Regions from separate parts of the Knoellia pratensis genome, predicted to be linked through region 1. Evidence: riboswitches for the same ligand, from Rfam matches in the RefSeq annotation. Region 1 holds a riboswitch; the other holds the start of a gene.

Region 1 (10,674 bases):
CACCCAGCGCTACCACGGATGGATCGAACCCGACCACCAAGGACGCCAACACGTCGTCTGGGACCGCACCCGCGGCGCCTACGACCACGCCCTCTCCCGACTCGACTCCGCCCAAGGCCGCACGGGAACAACAACGGCACCCGGCCACAGCGACCACCAACACCGCCGAGCTTCCGGCGACCCCGACCTCTGGCACCGATCATGACACCGCCCCCAGACCCGGATACCACCACGGTGACGGGGTCAGAGGGCTGTCGCCCGCCAGCGGTCAGCGCACCCCGGTATCCCATGCGTCCAGACAAAGCGCAGCAACAGCACCCGGGTCGGGCGCAGTCATCACGGCACGTACGACCGCAACCCCGGCCACACCGGTCGCAGCCAGATCACCGACGTCACCCAGCTGCACGTCACCGATGGCGATCAGAGGGAGCGAGGTCAGCCCGGCGAGTACGGGATAGCCAGCCAAGCCAATCGGTGGTCGGCCAACGTCCTTCGTGGGAGTCGGACGGAAGGGCCCGCCGCCGAGGTAGTCCGGCCTGCCCGGCCCCCGACGCGCTTCCGCTTCAGCAACGAGCTCGGGCGTGCCCGCGGTCAATCCGATGAGCACGTCCGGCCCGAGGACGGCCCGCGCGTGCTCCACCGGGAGGTCCCGCTGACCGAGGTGCACGCCATGGACCCGCGCACCCCGTCGGCGCGCTGCGTCCGCGACATCAACCCGGTCGTTGACGATGACCTTCGTGCGGGAGGTGACGGCGGCAACGGCGTCGGCGACACGGCATACGAGCTCGAGAAGATCCGCCGCCAGGAGCTCCTTGGCGCGGACCTGGACGATGCCGGCGCCAGCCCGCGCGGCTCCGGCTGCTGCGGTCACGGTCGCGGCCCCGGATCCGGACGTCACCACGTGGAGCCGCCAGTCGATCGACTCCGACATCAGCCCCATGTCAGCCTCACCCGGGTTGCCACCTCATCGGCGCTCACGGCATTGAGCGCATCGAGGAGGCCGATGCGGAAACTCCCCGGCCCCTTCGCCGAAGCCACCGCCCGCTCAGCGGCAACCGTCAGCAGGGCCGTCGCCGCGACGACCGCTCCGAACGGACTGACCCGGGCGGCGCCCGGACCAGTCCGCACGCCGAGGTGTGCCGCCGTGAGCGCACCCAAGAGGCACCCGGTCCCGCTGACCTGCGCGAGCCACGGATGCCCGTTCGCCACTCGCACCAGAACGTCACCGTCGGTGATGGCATCCACCTGGCCAGAGACAGCGACGATGCAGCCCTGCGCCACCGCCAGGTCACGGGCGGAGTCGACGGCTGTGTCCGGGCCGACCGTGCTGTCCGCGCCACGACCGCTCTGCCCGGCTTCCGACCCAAGGTGCAGGGTCAGTACCTCAGAGGCGTTTCCTCGCACGGCGTCTGGCCCGAGCGCAAGGAGCTCGGCAGCCAGAGGAGTCCGTACAGGAGCCAGCCCGATCGCGGCCGGGTCAAGCACCCACGGGATGCCGTGTGCCGCCGCTGCCCGAGCCGTGGGCACTGCGCTGGCCCGGGCGTCACTGGCGAGCGATCCGACGTTGACGAGGAGGGCACGGGCCGCGCTCGCCAACGTGGGGGACTCATCCGGCGTCGCCGTGAGCATCGGTCTGGCACCGGCAGCCAGGAGCCCGTCCGCGACGAGCCCCTGGGTCGCTGTACCGGAGATTCCGAGGACGAGGGGCAGCTGCGAACGGACGGCCGCCACTGACCCGGCGATCTCGGCCCGCAGCGCCTCAGCCACCGACGCCGATGGTCACGGGCTTCGCGGGGTTCGTTCCCTCCTCCGGCACCGCAGCGTGAGAGTCCGGACCTGTCGTGGACTCCGGGTACGGCTCGCGGGCCCCCGCCTCAGCCGGTAGGTCGAGATCCTCGGGTGACAGCCGTGGCCCGACGGCACCCCACCCGGCAACAAACAGTCCACCCGTGACGAGGACGGCCATGACGGACCCGTTGTGACCGAGAAGGCGCTCGAGCTGCGGCAGCCAGAACGGCCAGAGCGCAGGCCCGACGATGGACAGCGAGTATGCCGTTCCGTAGCCGGTTGAGCGGACGTGTGCCGGGAAGCGTTCGCACAGGTAGGCGCCCACCGGTCCGTAGCCACAGACGGTGAGAATCTGGAGGAGGGCGGTGCCCACGATGACGGGGATGACCTGGGTGGCGATGGTGCCCATCCACAGCACTGGCGCGGCCACTGCGGCCACCCCGCCCCAGATGACGAAGAACCGGCGACGGCCCAGCAGGCTCGACACGTGACCGGTGACGGCCATGACGACCGCCTGGGCGATGGCCGCGACACCCATGACGACGCCCACCTCACCACCGGTGAGTCCCAGTTCACGAGCGAGCCGCCCGGCGAGGACGATGACGACCATGTTGGTCATGAGCCACAGGCCGGTCATGAGCCCGAACACCTGCCAGAACGCCCCGGCGTGGGTACCACCGAGGACACCTCGCAGACCACAGGACCTCGTGTTGTCGACCACCCTGGCCACCTCGCGACCGCGCACGACGTCGGGGGCGTCGGTCACCTTCGACGAGTAGTAGGCCAGCAGCGCCAGACTCGCCGCGCCACCGATGACAAAGGTGACGCGCCAGCCCCACGCCGCGTAGGCGGGCAGTCCCAACACGGCGATGAGACCGGCCGTGGCGAAGGCGATGGTCGCCTGAGCCGAGGGCGCCATCGACATGATCAGCCCGGACACCAGTCCGCGACGGCGAGGCCGCGACCACTCCATGGCGAGCGGGATGGCCGAGGTGTACTCACCAGCGAGGAAGGCCCCGGCAACGAACCTCAGCGCGATGACGACGGTGATCGCCCACGCACCGATGGAGCCGTGGTCGGGAACTGCGGCGATCGCAAAGCTGGTGGCCGCTGTTCCCGCGATGGCGATCTTCGTCGTGGCTGTGCGACCGAGACGGTCGGAGACGCGGCCGAAGATCATCGATCCCACCGGGCGGCCGAGGAGAGTCGCCACGATGACGAGGGCGCCACCGGTCACCCCGGCGTGCGGTCCCGCGAGCGTCGCCAGAGCGGGTGCGAGGGCGACGACGGGCAGGAAGATGTTGAACTGGTCGACGTAGTTGCCGATGACACCAGCCCGGACCGCCGCCCGCCCTTCAGGGGGCAACGTCGCCGTGCTCACCGCGCCACCTCGACGCTCTCGACGCTCTCGACGCTCTCGACGCTGTGAGGACCTTCGGGCAGGTAGACACTCGACCCGAGCTCGACGAACTGGCGTGACTTCTCCGCCATGCCCTGCTCCACGACCTCGCGTTGCTGGGCCGCGGAACCATACGCGTCACGAATGTCCTGGCTGATGCGCATCGAACAGAACTTGGGGCCGCACATCGAGCAGAAGTGCGCCGTCTTGGCGGGCTCGGCAGGCAGCGTCTCGTCGTGGAACGCCATCGCCGTCTCCGGGTCCAGGGACAAGGCGAACTGGTCGTGCCAACGGAACTCGAACCGGGCCTTGCTCAGCGCGTCATCACGCACGCGCGCTCCCGGGTGACCCTTGGCGAGGTCTGCGGCATGGGCGGCGATCTTGTAGGTGATCACGCCGGTCTTGACGTCATCACGGTTGGGCAGACCGAGGTGCTCTTTGGGTGTGACATAGCAGAGCATGGCCGTTCCATGCTGCGCGATCGTCGCCGCGCCGATCGCCGAGGTGATGTGGTCGTAGCCCGGCGCGATGTCGGTGACGAGCGGCCCGAGCGTGTAGAACGGCGCGCCGTGGCACCAGTCCTGCTCGAGGTCGACGTTCTCCTTGACGAGGTGCAGCGGGACGTGACCGGGCCCCTCGACCATGACCTGCACGTCGTGCGCCCACGCCCGCTGGGTCAGCTCGCCAAGAGTGCGCAGCTCGGCCAGCTGGGCCTCGTCGTTGGCGTCGGCGATCGACCCGGGACGCAGCCCGTCGCCCAGGCTGAAGGCCACGTCGTAGCGCGCGAAGATCTCGCACAGCTCGTCGAAGTGCGTGTAGAGGAACGACTCCTCGTGGTGCGCCAGGCACCAACCGGCCATGATCGACCCACCGCGCGACACGATCCCGGTGACCCGGTCGGCAGTCAGTGGCACGAACGCCAGCCGCACCCCCGCGTGGATCGTCATGTAGTCCACGCCCTGCTCACACTGCTCGATCACGGTGTCCCGGAACACATCCCACGTGAGAGCAGATGCCTCACCGTCGACCTTCTCGAGCGCCTGGTAGATCGGCACGGTGCCGATGGGCACGGGGCTGTTGCGGATGATCCACTCACGGGTCGTGTGGATGTCGTCGCCGGTGGACAGATCCATGACGGTGTCGGCACCCCAGCGCGTGGCCCAGGTGAGCTTGTCGACCTCCTGCGCGATCGAGGAGGTCACGGCCGAGTTGCCGATGTTGGCGTTGATCTTCGTGAGGAACGCCCGCCCGATGATCATCGGCTCGGACTCGGGGTGGTTGATGTTGGCCGGGATGATGGCGCGGCCGGACGCCACCTCGTCGCGGACCAGCTCGACGCTGCAGCCCTCACGCAGCGCGACGAACCGCATCTCCGCGGTGATCTCGCCCCGCCGTGCGTAGTGCATCTGGGTGACGTTCGCCCCGTCTGAAGATCGCAGTGGCGCCCTCACCTCGCCCCGCCAGAGGCTGCTCGCCTCACCACGACGCATCGCGGCACGCCCGTCGTCAGCGAGGTCGCGCGGCCTCCCGTCATACGTCTCGACGTCACCGCGCGCCGCGATCCACTCGGCGCGAGCCGAGGGCAGCCCCACCTCGGGGTCGCCACCCGGGCCGGCCGTGCGATAGACGAGAACGTCCTCGTTCGGGCTGCCGTCCGGGCTGGCGGCCAGGCTGATCGCCGTCACGGGGACGACGATGTCGCCATCGCCGACGGTGGTCACGCGATGCTGCGGGTGGACTTCGGACGGGTGATGGGTACGCACGGAGGCGCCTCCTCTTCCTTCGCCGGCATGATCCGGACAGGTTCAGACGGTCCGGACAGCATCAGTCCGATCTCAGCCCGTGCTCGGGCCCCCGTGGGGTGCGCCCACCGTAGCGTCCCCATTAGGTTTGCGCCATGTCGCCCTCCGCCCGACCCGTTCCCGCAGAAGCGGCCAGTGATGCGTATGCCGTTGCGAGACAGGGCAATTCACCCCAGACCGTGGTCCTCTCGATCGCCGGAAGCGACCCCTCTGGTGGTGCCGGCATCCAGGCCGACCTCAAGACCTTCGCCGCATTGGGCGCCTACGGCACGTGCGTCATCACGGCGCTGACGGCGCAGTCGACCACCGGAGTGACGGGGGTCCATGCCGTGCCCGCGGCCTTTGTCGCGGAGCAGCTCGAGACCCTCCTGGCCGACGTCAGGATCGACGCCGTGAAGATCGGGATGCTCGCCAACGCCGAGGTCGTCGACGCCGTGACCCGCGTGATCCGCGAGCACCCAGCACTCGTGGGAGTGCCGACCGTCCTCGACCCCGTCATGGTCTCGAGCGCGGGCTCACGCCTGCTCGCCGACGACGCGGTCAGTGCCCTGCTCGAACTCATCCCACACGTCGACGTCATCACACCCAACGCTCCAGAAGCGGCTGTCCTGCTCGGCACCGATGGGGCCGTCGATGTTGCCGATCTGCGCACTCAGGCAAGAGCACTGCACGGCCTCGGGGCTCGTCGGGTCCTGCTCAAGGGCGGCCACCTCGACGGTGGCGAGTCGGTCGATGTGTGGAGCGAGGGCCCGGGTGCCGACGCCGTTGACCTGTCGGCGCCGCGCGTTGCGACCACGAACACCCACGGCACCGGCTGCACCCTCAGCTCCGCCATCGCCGCCCTCCGCCCACATCACGACGACTGGCTCTCAGCGGTCCGCGCCGCCAAGGACTACGTCACGGGCGCCCTCGAGCACGCCGACGAACTCAGCATCGGCCAAGGCCCCGGCCCCCTGAACCACGCCTGGCCCCAGACACATGTCTCACTCAGGCTGAGCGACCACGACTGAGCCAGCGGCAAACCTCAGCCGGAATGCGAAATAGTGCCGTGCGTGCGTTTGCGACGAAGGAGCAACTGAGCGCACACGGCACTATTTCGTATTCGGGCGATCCGGGTATCGGGGCGATCAGCCCAGGTTGTTGGACTTGAGGAACTCGGCCGCCACGTCCTTGGCGTCCTTCTTGTCGGTCACCGTCTGCTTGAGCAGGCCGGAGATGACCTCGGTCGTGAGGGCCTTCGACACCGCGTTGAGCGTCGGCGCCAGCTCCTCGGAGCGGTCCTTCGCGACGAGCGGCACGATGTTCTGCGAGCCGAAGAGCTTCTTGGTGTCCTCGAGGGAGACGAAGCCGTTCTCGGCGATCGACGGGTCGGTGGTGAAGATGTTGGCCGCGTCGACCTGACCGTTCTTGAGCGCCTGGACGAGGCCCTGACCCGTGAGCGCACGGAAGGACTTGAACGTCACTCCGTAGGTCTTCGTCAGTCCGGGCACACCCTGCGGACGCGCCTTGAACTCCGGCGGGGCCCCGAGCGACAGCTCGCCAGCGACGGCCTTGAGGTCGTCGATGGTCTTGAGCGACTTGGAGTCGGCCGTCTCCTTGGTGACGACGATGGAGTCGTTGTCCTCGGCCGCAGACTTCTCCAGGAGGGCGAACTTGGCCGGGATGAGCGACTGGATCGCGGTGTAGACCTTCTCGGGATCGGTTTCCTTGAAGTTCTTGTCGTAGAAGAAGCCGAGCGCGCCGGTGTATTCGGGGATGGCCTGGATGGAGCCGTCCTCGAGGGCCTTGAGGTAGATCTCGCGCGAGCCGATGCGGGGCTTCGTCGTGGCGTCGATGCCCTTGGCCTTGAGCGCACCGGCATAGATCTCGGCGAGCAGCTCGGACTCGGGGAAGTCGGCGGAGCCGATGACGACGGCGCCGCCACCTGCTGAACCGCTTGCGGAAGGCGAGTCCGAGGACAGCGGGTCGCCTCCGCCGCCGCAGGCAGACAGGCCGAGGATCGCAGCGGTGGTGAGAGCGAGTACGGAAGTCATGCGCTTCATGAGGACGTCCTTCGGTTGCGATCGCTCGTGCGATCGGTCGTGCGTTCGGGCTGGGCAATGACGAGCTGAGCAGTGAAAGCAGGGACAAGTCGTGGCAGGTCGAGCATGCGACATCGCCGGAGGTCAGGCCGCATCAGGATCAACTCCACCACGGCCCACCGACATTCCGGCCTGGGGCAACGAGTCGGTCTCGGCCGCGACGACATCCGGGCTGGCGCGCCCCCGCAGGGCCCGTCCCTTGCGCCCGCCCGTGAGCCCGGGCGAGACGACGAGACGCTGCACGATCGCGAGGATCCCGTCAACGATCAGCGCGAGGAGGGACACGACGAGCGCTCCGCCAGCCGTCGAGACGTAGTCACCGGTCTTGATCCCGTCGACGAGATACCGGCCCAAACCACCCAGACCGACGTATGCCGCGACGGTCGCCGTGGCGATCACCTGCAGGAATGCTGAGCGCAGGCCAGAGAGAATGAGCGGCAAGGCGTTGGGGATCTCGACCTGCCGCACCACCTCGAAACCCCGCATACCCATGCCGCGGGCAGCGTCACGGGTGGCGGGATCGACAGCCTCGACGCCGGCATACACGCCGGAAAGGATCGGCGGGATGACCAGGACGACGAGGACGACGATGCTCGGGATGAGGAAGGCGAGGTCCGACTGGAACTTCGGGCTCAGCCACAGGGCCACAGCGAAGAGCAGACCGAGGGTCGGCACGGCTCGCAGGGAGTTGGCCAGGGTGACGAGCCACTTGGCCCGACCGGTGTGACCGACCCACAGACCCAACGGGATCGCGATGACGGCCGCGATGACGACGGCGAGCAGGGAGTACCAGATGTGCTGCACGAGACGAGCACCCAGACCGGTGTCACCGGACCACGTTGCCGACGAGGTCAGCCACTGGAAGATGTTGTTGATCATGACCGGCCTCCCTGCGCTCGCAGCCACGGAGTGAGAAGTCGTTGGCCCAGGAGGATGACGCCGTCGAAGAGGAGCGCGAGGACGACGCACGAGACGATGCCGATGACGATCTCCGGCGTGATGAAGCGGTCATAGCCATCGGTGAGCAGGTTGCCGAGCTGGGAGACGCCGATGAGTGAAGCGACCGAGACGATGCTGACGTTGCTCACGGCGGCAACCCGCAGCCCGGCAGCAATGACCGGCACGGCGAGTGGCAGCTCGATGCCGAAGAAGCGCCGGAAGCCGCGATAGCCCATGGCCCGAGCCGCCTGGAGGACGGGATCCGGAACGGAGCCCAGGCCATCAGCCACGGTGCGCACGAGCAGCGCGACGGTATAGACCGTCATCGCCACAACCACGTTGACGCGATCCAGCACTCGAGTGCCGAGGATCAGCGGCATCAACACGAACAGGGCCAGACTCGGGATCGTGTAGAGCAACCCCGACGCCGAGATGAGCACCGGATAGAGCCGCGACCAGCGTCGGGCCGCCCACCCGAGCGGCAGGGCGATCAGCAACCCGAGGACCAGCGGGACCCCGGCGAGCCACACGTGGCTGCGCGCCAGCGTGAAGATCTCGCTCCAGTGGTCGTTGATCCAGGTCATGGGGAGGGCTCCGCGAACTCCTCCGCCAGGTCGACGTCGGGCCGGTCAGCCGATTCGATGAGGGACAGCACCTCGTGGGCGCGCACCGTTCCCACCAGGGACCCCGAGTCGTCGACGATGACGCCACGTCGCGAGGGTGATGACAGGGCGGCATCGAGAGCGCCACGCAACGACCCAGAAGCGCGGGCCACGGTGCCACCGCGGTGCAGCGCCTTGGATGTCACCTCACCGCCGACGCGCTCCGGCTCCACCCAGCCCAGCGGCCGACGCTCGTCATCGACGACGAGCACCCAGTCACCGGACACCCCGGCCGTGGACTCCCCGACGACCAACGTGCGCTCGGCAGCCAGCGGCAGCTTGGGGGCGGGCTGGAACTGCAGCGACCGGTAGCCGCGGTCGCGACCCACGAAGTCCGCGACGAAGTCATCGACCGGGTGCGCCAGCAGGAACGCGGGGTCGGAGATCTGGGCGAGCGTGCCGCCCACGCGCAGTACCGCCACCTGGTCGCCGAGCTTGATGGCCTCGTCGATGTCGTGGGTGACGAAGATGATCGTCTTGCCGAGCTCGGACTGCAGGTCGAGGAAGACCTCCTGCAGCTGGTCGCGCACGACGGGGTCGACCGCGCTGAACGGCTCGTCCATGAGCATCACAGGCGGGTCGGCCGCGAGGGCCCGGGCGACACCGACGCGTTGCTGCTGACCACCGGAGAGCTGCGACGGATAGCGATCAGCCAGCTCAGGCGCCAACCCCACGCGGTGGAGCAGGTCGCGGGAGCGCTCGAGCGTCTCCTTCTTGTCCCAACCGAGGAGGCGCGGCACAGTGCCGACGTTGTCGACGACGGTCCGGTGCGGGAAGAGCCCGGCGTGCTGGATGACGTAGCCGATGCCGCGGCGCATCTGCGCCTCGTTCATCGTCGCCGTGTCCAGGCCATCCAGGCTGATCGTCCCGCTGGTGGGCTCGATCATCCGGTTGACCATGCGCAGCGAGGTCGTCTTGCCACAGCCAGAGGGCCCCACGAGGACCGTGATCCTGCCGGTCGGTGCCGTGAGGCTCAGGTGGTCCACAGCCACGGTGCCGTCGGGGTACTTCTTGGTCACGCCGTCGAACCGGATCATGCTCAGCCCCTTGCCAAACGAATGGTGAGGTCAAACGTAACCGGCGCGAACGGCATACGCGCAGTTCAGAGCCTTGACAATCCCCTATGGAGAAAAGCGACCTTGATTGGCCCCATGTCGTCAGAAAGTGGAAGAAGCGGCCTAGCATCAAGCCGACTGCCCACAACGATGAGGACATGACGTGACGCTGACTGCCCACCGCCCCCGGGTGGCGATCGATGAGTAACCCCGTCACCAGCACCGTCGGTGCGGAGGGGCGCCGCGAGCGGTGGGTCGCGGTGGGATATCTCCTGCCGGCGCTCGTCGTGTTCGGCCTGTTCATCTTCTGGCCGCTCGTGAAGTCGATCCTGCTGTCCGTGCAGGGCACCGACATCCTCGGCAACCCGAGCGGCTACGTCGGTTTCGTCAACTACACGCGGATGTTCAGTGACCCGGACTTCCTCCAGGTGCTGTGGGTGACGTTCGCGTTCACGCTCCTCACGGTCATCCCGAGCATCGCCATCGCGTTGGTCATCGCCCTGCTCCTCCAGTCGCGCATCCGCGGAGTGCGGTTCTTCCGCACCGCTTTTGCGCTGCCGTTCGCGTTCTCGGTGGCGACGGCCTCGGTCATCTTCGGCGTCCTGTTCAACCCGGCGTCGGGTGTCCTCAACGGCATCCTCAGCCACCTCGGGATCGACAAGGTGCAGTGGCTGACCAACCCCGACCTCGCGCTCTGGTCGGTGTCGGGCGCGACGGTGTGGATGCAGGTCGGCTACAACCTGCTCGTCCTGTCGGCCGGTCTCGGCGCCCTCCCCGAGGACGTCATGGAGGCCGCCCGGCTCGACGGGGCCTCCGGGCTGCGGCTCCAGCGCTCCATCGTCATGCCGCTGCTCACCCCGCAGCTGTTCTTCCTCATCGTCGTGGGCACGATCCACTCGCTGCAGAGCTTCGGGCAGATCAAGATCCTCACCGTCGGTGGGCCCGAGG
Region 2 (10,674 bases), 820 kb from region 1:
GCCATGCTCGCCTGCTGCGACGGGTTGAGCGCACCCGAGCCGATCCCGGCGACGATGGACAGGGCGACGAGGACGGGGAAGGTCGTCGCGAAGCCGGTGGCGATGGTCGCGACCCCAGCCACCGCGAGGCCGCCGATGATGAAGGGTCTGCGGCCGACGGTGTCGCTGAGGCGTCCGGCGACATTCATGCCGATGGCGTTGCCCCCGGCATAGATCGCGAGGACGGCACCGGCCAGCCACGGCTCCTTGCCGATGTTGGCCGCGACGAAGAGCGGGATGATCGCGTTGCGCACCCCGAAGTTGGCCCACCCGTTGGCGAAGCCGGAGACCAGACCCGCGCGGAAGGCGCTGTCCTGCCACCCTTCTCGCGCGGTCATGACCGGGAGCACGGGTGCGTCGGGAGCGGGACGCAGGGCGTGGCCGTTGATGAAGATCGCGACGAGAGCCGCAGCGAGGACGAGCGCGGCGGCATACGCAAGGAAAGGCACTCGCAGACCGAGGCCGCCGAGGGCGCCACCGACGGCAGGACCACCGATGCCGCCGATGAGGAACGCCGAGCCGTAGGCCGAGGACACCCGGCCACGGATCGACGGTGGGGCGAGACGCACCATGAGCGCCGTGGCCGAGACGGTGAACATCACCGAGCCGATGCCCCCGAGACCGCGGAAGACGACGAGCTGCCAGTAGGAGTGCGCAAACGCCGTGGCCGCCGTCGACGCCGCAACGATGAGGAGGCCGGCGAGGTAGATCGGGCGTTCACCCAGGCGGACGATGAGGGCGCCACCCGCAGGAGCGAAGACCAGCCGGAAGAACGCGAAGACGCTGACCACGACCGCGCTCGCGGTGGCGCCGACCCCGAAGCTCTGCGCGAACTGCGGCAGGACGGGCGTGATGAGGCCGAAGCCGAGCGCGATGACGAACGCGGAGGCGACGAGCACCCAGATCTCGCGCGGGATGCGGACACGCTCAACCGGCGCGGGAGTGGGGGTGGTCATGGCAGGGACAAGTATGCCGCGCCCCTCCGACATTCCCCCGCCCCCGTTTCATGTCCCTAACTCACCAATTGGACGGTTGCGGACGTTGAAGTCTCCACGTCCCTAACCGTCCAATTGGGTGAGCTAGGGACGGGCGAGGAGAGCGGCGGCGATGGGGACCAGTGACGCCAGGACGACCACGGTGTCGGCCAGTCGCCAGGGTGCGGTGGCGAACCAGGCGCGCCTCGACGCCGACGCGAAGCCACGCGCGTCCATCGCGACAGCCAGGTCGGCCGCCATCCACAGCGTCCGCACCAACAGTCCGAACGTCACGGTCGCGAGGTCACGCACCATCGCCACGGGCCGACGCGGGTCCATGCCGAGCCCGCGCACCCGCCGGGCCAGCGAGATCTCCGACCACACCGCCCCGAACGTGTGCACCCGCTGCAGGGCCGCGGCGAGGGCGACGACGGGACGGGCCGGCATGCGCAGGCGTTGGGCGAGGTGGTCGCCGAGCCGGTCCGGGTCGACGAACGGCAGGAGCACCGCTGACGGCAGCACGATGATGAGCACGCGCAGAGCCGCGGTGAACGCCGTCGTCGTGTCGTGCCCACCGAGCAGCCACGTCGACCAGCCGACAGAGAGCCCACCGAGCACTCCGGGCAGCAGCCGCAACACCACGCGACGCAGCCGACCCGTCGGACGGGCACCCGCACCGGGGGCGGACAGAGCCATGCAGGCCAGCACCACCTGGACGGCGAGCACCAGGAGCGAGGTGCGCCAGTGCCCGGGGATGATGCCGGCCGGGATCGCCACGAGTGCGCCGAGCATCAGGGCGAGAGGACCTGCCCGTCCGGCGAGCACGCGACGCGGCTCCGGGGGCGGCGGCTCCTTGGGCGGCGTCGCGAGCTCGACGACATGGTCTGAGCGCTTGATGAGCGCCTCGTCGTGCGTGGAGACGAGGACCGCTCCCCCGGCTGCGCGATAGGAGTCGAGGAGGCCGACGACGGCGGCCCACGTGTGCCGGTCCTGGCCCACCGTGGGCTCATCCGCCAGCAACAGCGGCGGTTGGTGAAGAATCGCCGAGGCGATGGCGAGGCGGCGCTGCTCCCCGCCGGAGAGCTCGCGCGGGTCGGCACCCTCGAGGTGGCTGAGGCCGAGAGCCATCAGCAGAGCGTGGGCCTCGACGACGCGTTCGGCCGACTCCTCGCCCAACGCGTGGCTCGCGACGAGCACCTCGTCGAGGACGGTGCGCCCGATGATCGTCGAGCTGGACCACTGCGGCACCCAACCGACGTGGGCGGCGAGATCGCGGGTCGAGAGGTCGGCGACCGGCGACCCTGCGGCATCGATCGAGCCCAGCCTCGGCTTCAACGCCCCGGCGAAGCCCAGCAGCACCGTCGACTTGCCCGAGCCACTCGGCCCGACCAGGGCGGTGGCCGTGCTGGCTACTGGGGTCAGCGCCACATCCAGCCGGGCCGCGGTCTGCGTGCGCGAGGATCCGTCCAGCAGTCGAGTCGTGCGTTCGATCGTCAGCGGGGTCGCCGTGACCTGCTCCGTCCGACGGCTCGACGCCCTGGCCACCAGGGCGCCGGACGCCAGGGGGGTGGGCGGTGGCGCGTCGGGCACCCAGATACCCAGGTCGAGCAGCCGCTGCCGCTCGCGGGCGAGCACCTCGTGCACCAACCCGTCGGCGACGAGGACCCCGTCGGCGTCGAGGACGAGCATCCGGTCGACGAGGTCGACCCACGGTCCGAGGACGTGCTCGACGACGACCGTCGTGATCGGGTATGCCGCGAGCGCACCTTCCACACTTGCCCTCACCTGGGCGGCGTGGCCCGGATCGAGCATGGCCGTGGGTTCGTCGAGCAGGAGCACGCTTGGCGCGAGGGCCAGCGCACCCGCGAGAGCCAACCGCTGCGTCTCGCCCCCGGACAGGGCGCCCGTCGGGGTGTCGAGGGGCAGGCCCAGTCCCACCGCAGCCACAGCGGCACGGATGGCGGGCGGCATGCCGGCACGCGGCATACCCACGTTCTCGAGACCGAACGCGACGTCGCGCCCGATCGAGGAGGCGACCACCCCGGCACCCGGCTCCTGGAGGACGAGCCCGACCTCACCGGCGCGCGACCCCGGGCTATGACCGTCGATGGCCACCGAGCCCGACAGCTCACCGGCGTCAGCGGTCTCGAGGAGACCGGCGATCGCCCGCAGCAACGTCGACTTGCCCGAGCCACTCGGACCCACGAGCAGCACGCGTTGGCCCGGGGTGATGGACAGCGAGATCTCGCGCAGGACGGGTTCGCGCCGACCGTACGGCCGCCACGTCACCCCCTCGAGGGTGACGTGGCCGCCCACCACACGGTCAGCGCCGTCGACGGTGCCGGCCCCTCCACCGGCGCCGGCGTCGTGCGCGATCACGTCAGACAGCGCGGTTCTCGCGGTGCTCCTGGCCGGGAGGGAACGCGTTGAGCGCGCCAGCCGCTGCCAGGGCCCGGGTGAGCAACCACCCACCACCACCGGCGACGACCGCGCCCGAGACGGCAAGGACACCGGCGTAGGCGAGCTTCCACGCGAAGGACCAGTCCTGGATCCACGTGAACGACTCGTAGAACGCGGCGAACGGACCCGCCATGGCACCCGCGAGCATGGCCGCCGCGATGCCGAAGAGCCGGTAGCCGAGGAGCGCGAAGACGAGCTCCGTGCCCAGGCCCTGGACGATGCCCGACACGAGCGTCGTCGCGCCCCATTCCGTGCCGGGGATCATCGAGACGAGCGCCGCCACGACCTCGCAGAGGAGAGCCGCACCGGGGCGACGCACGACGAGACCGCCGACGACTCCGGCGAGGAACCACGGCCCGGCGAAGAGCCCACCGAGCGGGGCGAACCCGAACGTGATGGCGCTCAGCGGCCCGTTGTAGAACACGCCCCAACCCCAGAACGCGATACCGAGGGCCGCGCCGAGGAAGGTGATCGTGAGGATGTCGACGGTCCGCCACCCCATGAGGGGGCGGGTCGCGAGGATGCTTCGGGCGCGCAGGAGTCCGCCGCCCGGGTTCGTGCCTGTCGTGTTGTTGGTGTTGCTGGAGTCGGCGGTGGCCGGCTCCGTGGTGTGTGTTGCCATGAAATTTTCTCCCGTGGTCTCCGGCGCAGGGCCGTTGGATACCTCGGGGAGGTGACCAGTCGGCACACACGCCGTGTGCCGCTCAGTCACCTGAGACTCGACTCCCTACGCCGGTGCGAACCGGATCAGGTGTGAGGGTCTGCGGTTGCCCGCACTCTCAGCGCGTGGTGCGCTCCCCTGTCGTTTGACGATGGTCACCCTACTCCCCGGCTGTGGCAGGGTGGAACGAGAGAGGAGCCCGTCTTTTGCGCGGGCACCGCAACCGTCAAGGAGTGACCGTGGGCAGCACCGTGTGGAAGATCATCGGAACCGGCTCGGCGATCCTGGCTGGTCTCGCCGCGACCAAGGTGGCCGACCAGATCTGGCAGAAGGCCGGTCAGGACAAGGCCATCGACCCCAAGGACCCCGACTCGCCCTTCGCGGCCGCGTTGGCGTATGCCGCCCTCACCGGTCTCGCGGCCGGTGTCGCTCGCACGCTGGCGACCCGCAAGGCAGCGCAGTTCTACGCGAAGTCCGCCGGTCACAAGCCGGCGGAGATCACTGACCGCGACCTCTGAGTTGTTCCTGGGTCGCGTTGGCCGTGGGTTGGCGCCCCAGGGGCCTGTAGGGGTGTTCGTGTGGGTCGATAACCCATAGGTGTGTAGCCCAACACCTATGGGTTATCGACCCTCACGACGTACACACCCTCGGCCGACGTCGGCATCGGGCTTGCCTGTGGACAACTCGACGCCAGTCCACGCGGACCCCGCCATCGTGGTGCCATGAAGCGTGACACCACGGTCTCCACGACGGCGCGAGAGATTCTCCGCCGCGCCCGCAGGCAGCAGGGACTCACTCAGGCGGAGCTGGCCGAGCGCGCGGGCGTGAGCCAGACCGTCGTCGCCCGATACGAGGCACGTCAGCAGCAGCCGACAGTCGCTGCCCTGGAGCGGCTCGTCGCGGCCTGCGGCTGCGATCTCGAGTGGATTGTCCGGCACGCGAGCGACCCGGCCGATGCGGGCGGTGCCGTGGGGAAGGCATCCCATGCGCGCTTCCCAGGACCGATCGGGCGCAGGCTCACCGCACGGTTGGAGGAGGTTCTCACCCTGCTCACCTCGGCGGGCGGCGCCGATCCGCGCCTCTATGGTGGCGTCGCAGACGGGACAGAGGCCATCGACTGTCGAGTCCTCATCGGGGTCACCGTGCCGCCCGGGGCGGACAGGCTGCCGCTGATGGCGGCCTCGGGGCACATTGGACTACTCCTCGGGGCCCCCGTCCGCGTCCTGTCGCACGCGGACGTGGCGGCCTACGGCTACGACGACGAAGGCACACCCCTCGTCTCGGACACGGCGCGGGCGATGGGGACACCGGCGCGATAGGCGAGGTGCAGGTGGCTCGGCGCGTCGAGCACGGCGAGGTCGGCGGGTCCGCCCACGGCGACCCGACCGATGTCGTTGCGGCGCAGCGCCTTGGCCGACCCGGCGGTGGCCGCCCACACGGCCTCGCCCGGCGTCATCCCCATCTCGCGCACGGCCAGCGCGATGACGAACGGCATCGAGCTCGAGTAGCACGTGCCCGGGTTGCAGTCGGTCGCCAGCGCGATGGAGACGCCGGCGTCAAGCAGCTTGCGGGCATCCGGATAGGGCGAGCGCGTCGAGAACTCCACTCCGGGGAGCAGGGTCGCGACGGTGGTCGCGGCCGAACCCACCAGGGCGTCGATGTCGGCGTCGGAGAGGTAGGTGCAGTGGTCGACGCTCGCGGCGCCGAGCTCGACCGCGAGCTGCACACCCGGACCGTGGCCGAGCTGGTTGCCGTGGACCCGCAGACCGAGACCGGCCTCGCGGGCGGCCGCCAGGACGGCCCGGGACTCGTCCTCGGTGAAGGCGTGGGGTGAGTTCGGCTCGCAGAAGACGTCGGCCCACTTCGCGTAGGGCGCGCAGGCTTCCAGCATCGGTCCCGTGACGAGATCCAGGTATGCCGCCCGCTCCCCACGCGCCTCCGGTGGCACGACGTGCGCGCCGAGAAACGTTGTCTCCGTGGTGAACTCGCTCGCGATGCTGAGGGATCGGGCTTCGTCCTCGACGGTGAGGCCGTAGCCACTCTTGATCTCGACCGTCGTCGTGCCCTGGTCGCGCATCTCTCGGACTCGTTGGCCCACGAGCTCACGGAGGCGATCGTCGGAAGCGGCACGGGTCGCAGCGACCGAGACGCCGATGCCTCCTCCGTCGTAGCGCTCCCCCGTCATGCGCGCCGCGAACTCCGCCGACCGGTCACCGTCGAAGACCAGGTGGCTATGGCTGTCGACGAACCCGGGGGAGACTGCTCGGCCCTCGAGGTCGACCCTACGGTCGGCGTCGGGGGCAGCTGCGGAGTCGCCGATCCAGGCGATGCGGCCGTCCTCGACCACGACGGCTGCTCCGGTTCGCAGCCCGAGTCCGGCGTCGCCGCTGCCATCGCACGTGACGAGCTCCCCGATCCCCGTGATCACCACGGTGCCTCCGGGGTCGGGCAGGCTCACGGGGCGCTCCGCACGGCGACGATCGCCTCGGCGACGACGTCATCGACGGGTCCGAGCGGGTGGACCCCGTTGGACACGATCCGTCGACCGCCGACGACGACGTCGGTGACGTCCGCTCCGGTGGCGCCGAAGATGATCTGGGCTGGGGCGACGCCACCGGTGCGGCGACTGTCGGTGCGCACTGCCACGACGTCAGCGAGGGCGCCGACGGCGATGCGGCCACCGTCCCAGCCGAGGCTGCGGTAGCCCGCCGAGGTCCCCATCTCGAGCAGCTGCGCCATGCCGAACCGTCCACGCTCATGGCTCTTGAGCCGCTCGTGCATCTCGATGCCGCGCATCTCCTCGAAGGGGTCGATGACCGCGTGCTGGTCGGAGCCGAGACTGATCGGCACATCCCGCTCCGCCAGCTCACACCCCGGACCGATGCCATCGGCGAGGTCGCGCTCGGTGGTCGGGCAGAAGCAGGCACCAGCGCCCGATCGCCCCATGAGGTCGAGGTCGACCTCGGACATGTGGGTGGCGTGGACGGCGGTGAAGCCCTCCCGCAGCAGCCCGGTGTCGGTGAGGTGCTCGACCGGGCTGGCGCCATAGACGAGCTGGGTCGTGAGGTTCTCACCCATCTGCTCGCTCACGTGGGCGTGCACGGGCCGGTTGCCGACGACCGTGGCGAACTCCGCGAGCTGGTCCCCGGTCAGGGCGCGCACCGAGTGGGCAGCCGCCCCGATCCGCACCATTGGGGTGTCCTGCAACGCCTCCACGCGCTCGGCCCAGGCCTGCACGGACCCGTCGGAGAAGCGGGTCTGCACCTCGTCGAGTGGCAGGTGGCCGCCCGAGTCGAGCCCACCGGACAGGTAGCAGGTGTCGAGGAGCGTGAGCCGGATCCCGGCCTCCTCGGCCGCGGCGATGAGGGCCGAGCCCATCGCGTTGGGGTCGTCATAGGGCTTCCCGCCGGGCCCGTGGTGCAGGTAGTGGAACTCTCCGACCACGGTGTAGCCCGACGCCACCATCTCGGTGAACACCCCTCTCGCGAGGGCAAAATACGTGTCGGGATCGAGACGGGCGGTGACGGCATACATCTGTTCGCGCCAGGTCCAGAAGTTGCCGCCGTCGCCGTGGGTGCGACCACGCAACATCCGGTGGAACGCGTGGCTGTGGGCATTGGCGAAGCCGGGAAGGACGACACCGCGCAGTCTCACATCGGAGTCGCGCGGCTTGGTGTCCGTGGCGATCTCGGAGAACCGTCCGTCCACGACCGTGAGCCGCACCCCGCGGTGGACCTTGTCGGGAAGCTGCGCGTGTTCACACCAGTAGGTCGTCACGCGGGCGACCCTGCCAGATCGGTGAGGACCGTGGTGAGCGCCTCGACACCCGCGAGGCAGTCCTGCGAGGTCGCGAACTCCTCGGGTGAGTGCGAGATGCCGGTGGGGTTGCGGACGAAGAGCATCGCGGTGGGAACGCCGGCGTTGGCGAGGATCCCGGCGTCGTGTCCCGCTCCGGTCCCGATGACGGGTATGCCGCCCAGCCGGGTCGAGAGGCGTCTCACCAGTGCCGGGTCGAAGGGGGTCGTGCCGGTCCAGGAGTCCTCGATGACGAGGCCGTCGAAGTCGGCGACGACCTCGCGGACGTCATCGACGACCTGTCGCACGGCAGCCTCGTCGGACCCACGGGCATCGAGCCACCCGGTGACCTCGCTCGCGATGGCATTGACGCCGCCGGGGGTGACAGCGACCTTGCCGATGGTGGCGACGCAGCCGTGGGTCTCGGCGGCGCGGCGGGCGGCAATGACCGCCGCGGCAAAGCCGAGCATCGCGTCCTCGCGGTCCTCGAGGCGGGTCGTGCCGGCGTGGTTGGCCTCACCGAGGGTCCGGATCCGCCAGCGACCGTGCGGCCAGATGTCGCTGCCCACGGCGACCGGGGTGTCGACCTCGAGGCCGGACATGAGCCGGCCCTGCTCGACGTGGAGCTCGACGAACGTGCCCACCCGGCGGACGGTCTCGGAGTCGGGTCCGAGCGACTCGGGGTCACGGCCGGCAGAACGCAGCGCCTCGGCCATCGACACCCCGTCGCCGTCGGTGAGCGAACGGGCCCGATCAGCAGTCATCGCGCCGGTGAGGACTCGCGACCCGGCACAGGCCACCCCGAAGCGGGCCCCCTCCTCGTCGATGAAGTTCACGACACCGATGGGCCGGTCGGGTTCGAACCCCCTGTCGCGCAGGGCATCCAGCGCAGCAAAGGCCGAGACGACCCCCAGCGGTCCGTCGAAGGCGCCACCGTCAGGCACGGAGTCGAGGTGCGAGCCGGTGACGATGCCCGGCCGCCCCGCGGCGAGGGCGGCGTCTGGGTCTCCCCACCACGCCCACTGGTTGCCCACCCGGTCCACGGTGACGTCGAGCCCACGCGCCTGCGCCTGGGCGACGAACCACTCCCGCAGCGTGTGGTCCTCACGGGTCCAGGCGAAGCGGTGGTAGCCGTTGCTCGCGCCATCGCGCCCGATGGGCGTGAGGTCGCGCCACATGGTGCCGAAGGCCAGCGCCGGATCATGGACGGCCGGGACGTGGGCACTCGCTTCACTGGGACTCACCCCGCCATTCCACACCCCGGAGACGGTCACGGGGGGCGCCGCCACGGCATACCCGTCTGAAATCGCAGACGAAAGGGCGCGCCCTAGAGTGATTCCATGACCGAAGTGACGGAGACCGACGGGGCCCGGCGCGCCCGCGAAGCCCTCGAGACCAGCGGGATCGAGCACCGGATCACCGTCTCGACCCAGCGCGCGTCGTCGCTCGCCGAGGCCGCGGAGCAACGCGGGATCGAGCCGCGGGACATCGTGAAGTCACTCGTGGTGCGGCGTGGGTCGGGTGACTACGTGTTCGTGCTGGTGCCGGGCGATCGCGAGATCTCGTGGCCGAAGCTGCGCGCCCACCTCGGCGTCAACCGCTTGTCGATGCCGCCGGCCGAGAAGGCGCGCGACGCCACGGGCTACGAGCGAGGCACGATCACGCCGTTCGGGTCGACGTCGGCCTGGCCGGTCATCGTCGACGCGACCGTGGTCGGCCGGACGATCTCGATGGGCGCCGGTGCCCACGGGACCTCGGTGTCCCTGGCAGCGGACGACCTGGTGCGGGCTCTCGCCGCAGAAGTCGCCGACGTCACGGACCCCGCCGACCCTGTCTGACGAGCAGCTGGTTCAGGCGCCGGCGCCGCCCAGGACGTCCTTGGCGAGCTGCGGCGGAAGGTAGTCGTAGCGCGCGAACTTCCGGGTGAACGTGCCCGTCCCGTGCGACACGGAGCGCAGGTCGATCGGGTAGCGCGAGAGCTCCAGCGCCGGGATCTCGGCATGGATCAGGGTACGTCCCTCGTGGGACGCGGGCTCGGTTCCGTGCACCTGACCGCGCCGCCCGCGCAGGTCCGCGAGCGCCGAGCCCACGGACTCGTCGCCCACCTCGATGTCCACCGTGTCGATGGGTTCGAGCATCGACACCGTGCTCTCGTTCGCGGCCTCGCGCAGCGCCTGCCCCGCCGCGGTCTGGAAGGCCATGTCGGACGAGTCGACCGAGTGGGCCTTGCCGTCGAGCAGGGTCACCCGCACATCGACCGCGGGATAGCCGTTGAGGACGCCCTTCTCGAGCTGCGCCCGCGCACCCTTCTCGACCGATGCGATGAACTGACGCGGCACCGACCCGCCGACGACCTTGTCGACGAACTCGAAGCCACCACCGCGCGCCAGCGGCTCGATCCGCAAGCGGCACACCGCATACTGCCCATGGCCACCCGACTGCTTGACGAGTCGTCCCTGCACCTCGCACGGGCTGATGAAGGTCTCGCGCAACGCCGTGCGCAACGGCTCGGCCTCGACCGCGACGTGGTGATGCTCCTCGAGGGCGCGGGTCAGCAGGGCCAGGTGCGCCGGCCCCATCGTCCAGAGCACGACCTGGTGCGTCTCGGAGTTGAGGTCGAGGCGCATCGTCACGTCCTCGGACACCAACGTCTGCAGCACCGACGCCAGCTTGTCCTCGTCTCCCTTGCTGCGGGCATGGATCGCAACCGGCAGCAACGGCTCGGGCAGAATCCAGGGCTCGACG

Evidence for each region. A riboswitch is a leader RNA that binds a small molecule or an ion and turns the genes downstream of it on or off. The one in region 1 is predicted to bind thiamine pyrophosphate.
Region 2: it holds a riboswitch for thiamine pyrophosphate, as region 1 does, so the genes downstream of both, ACFQRE_RS04170 (ECF transporter S component) here and thiC (phosphomethylpyrimidine synthase ThiC) in region 1, are expected to answer to the same signal.

The regions. Positions count from the first base shown of each region.
Region 1 covers NZ_JBHTDJ010000001.1:63,733-74,406, forward strand. Annotated here, with positions in the region: gene ACFQRE_RS00295 (HNH endonuclease signature motif containing protein) at 1-205, shown strand, start outside; gene ACFQRE_RS00300 (thiamine phosphate synthase) at 269-940, opposite strand; gene ACFQRE_RS00305 (hydroxyethylthiazole kinase) at 931-1,767, opposite strand; gene ACFQRE_RS00310 (MFS transporter) at 1,760-3,169, opposite strand; gene thiC (phosphomethylpyrimidine synthase ThiC) at 3,166-4,950, opposite strand; TPP riboswitch at 4,948-5,055, opposite strand; gene thiD (bifunctional hydroxymethylpyrimidine kinase/phosphomethylpyrimidine kinase) at 5,085-5,999, shown strand; gene ACFQRE_RS00325 (ABC transporter substrate-binding protein) at 6,117-7,031, opposite strand; gene ACFQRE_RS00330 (ABC transporter permease) at 7,155-7,949, opposite strand; gene ACFQRE_RS00335 (ABC transporter permease) at 7,946-8,593, opposite strand; gene ACFQRE_RS00340 (ABC transporter ATP-binding protein) at 8,590-9,708, opposite strand; gene ACFQRE_RS00345 (carbohydrate ABC transporter permease) at 9,927-10,674, shown strand, end outside.
Region 2 covers NZ_JBHTDJ010000001.1:881,938-892,611, reverse strand. Annotated here, with positions in the region: gene ACFQRE_RS04180 (MFS transporter) at 1-995, opposite strand, end outside; gene ACFQRE_RS04175 (ATP-binding cassette domain-containing protein) at 1,119-3,392, opposite strand; gene ACFQRE_RS04170 (ECF transporter S component) at 3,394-4,095, opposite strand; TPP riboswitch at 4,181-4,284, opposite strand; gene ACFQRE_RS04165 (DUF4235 domain-containing protein) at 4,374-4,652, shown strand; gene ACFQRE_RS04160 (helix-turn-helix domain-containing protein) at 4,857-5,453, shown strand; gene hutI (imidazolonepropionase) at 5,387-6,592, opposite strand; gene ACFQRE_RS04150 (formimidoylglutamate deiminase) at 6,589-7,911, opposite strand; gene ACFQRE_RS04145 (allantoate amidohydrolase) at 7,908-9,107, opposite strand; gene ACFQRE_RS04140 (aminoacyl-tRNA deacylase) at 9,270-9,767, shown strand; gene ACFQRE_RS04135 (elongation factor G-like protein EF-G2) at 9,780-10,674, opposite strand, start outside.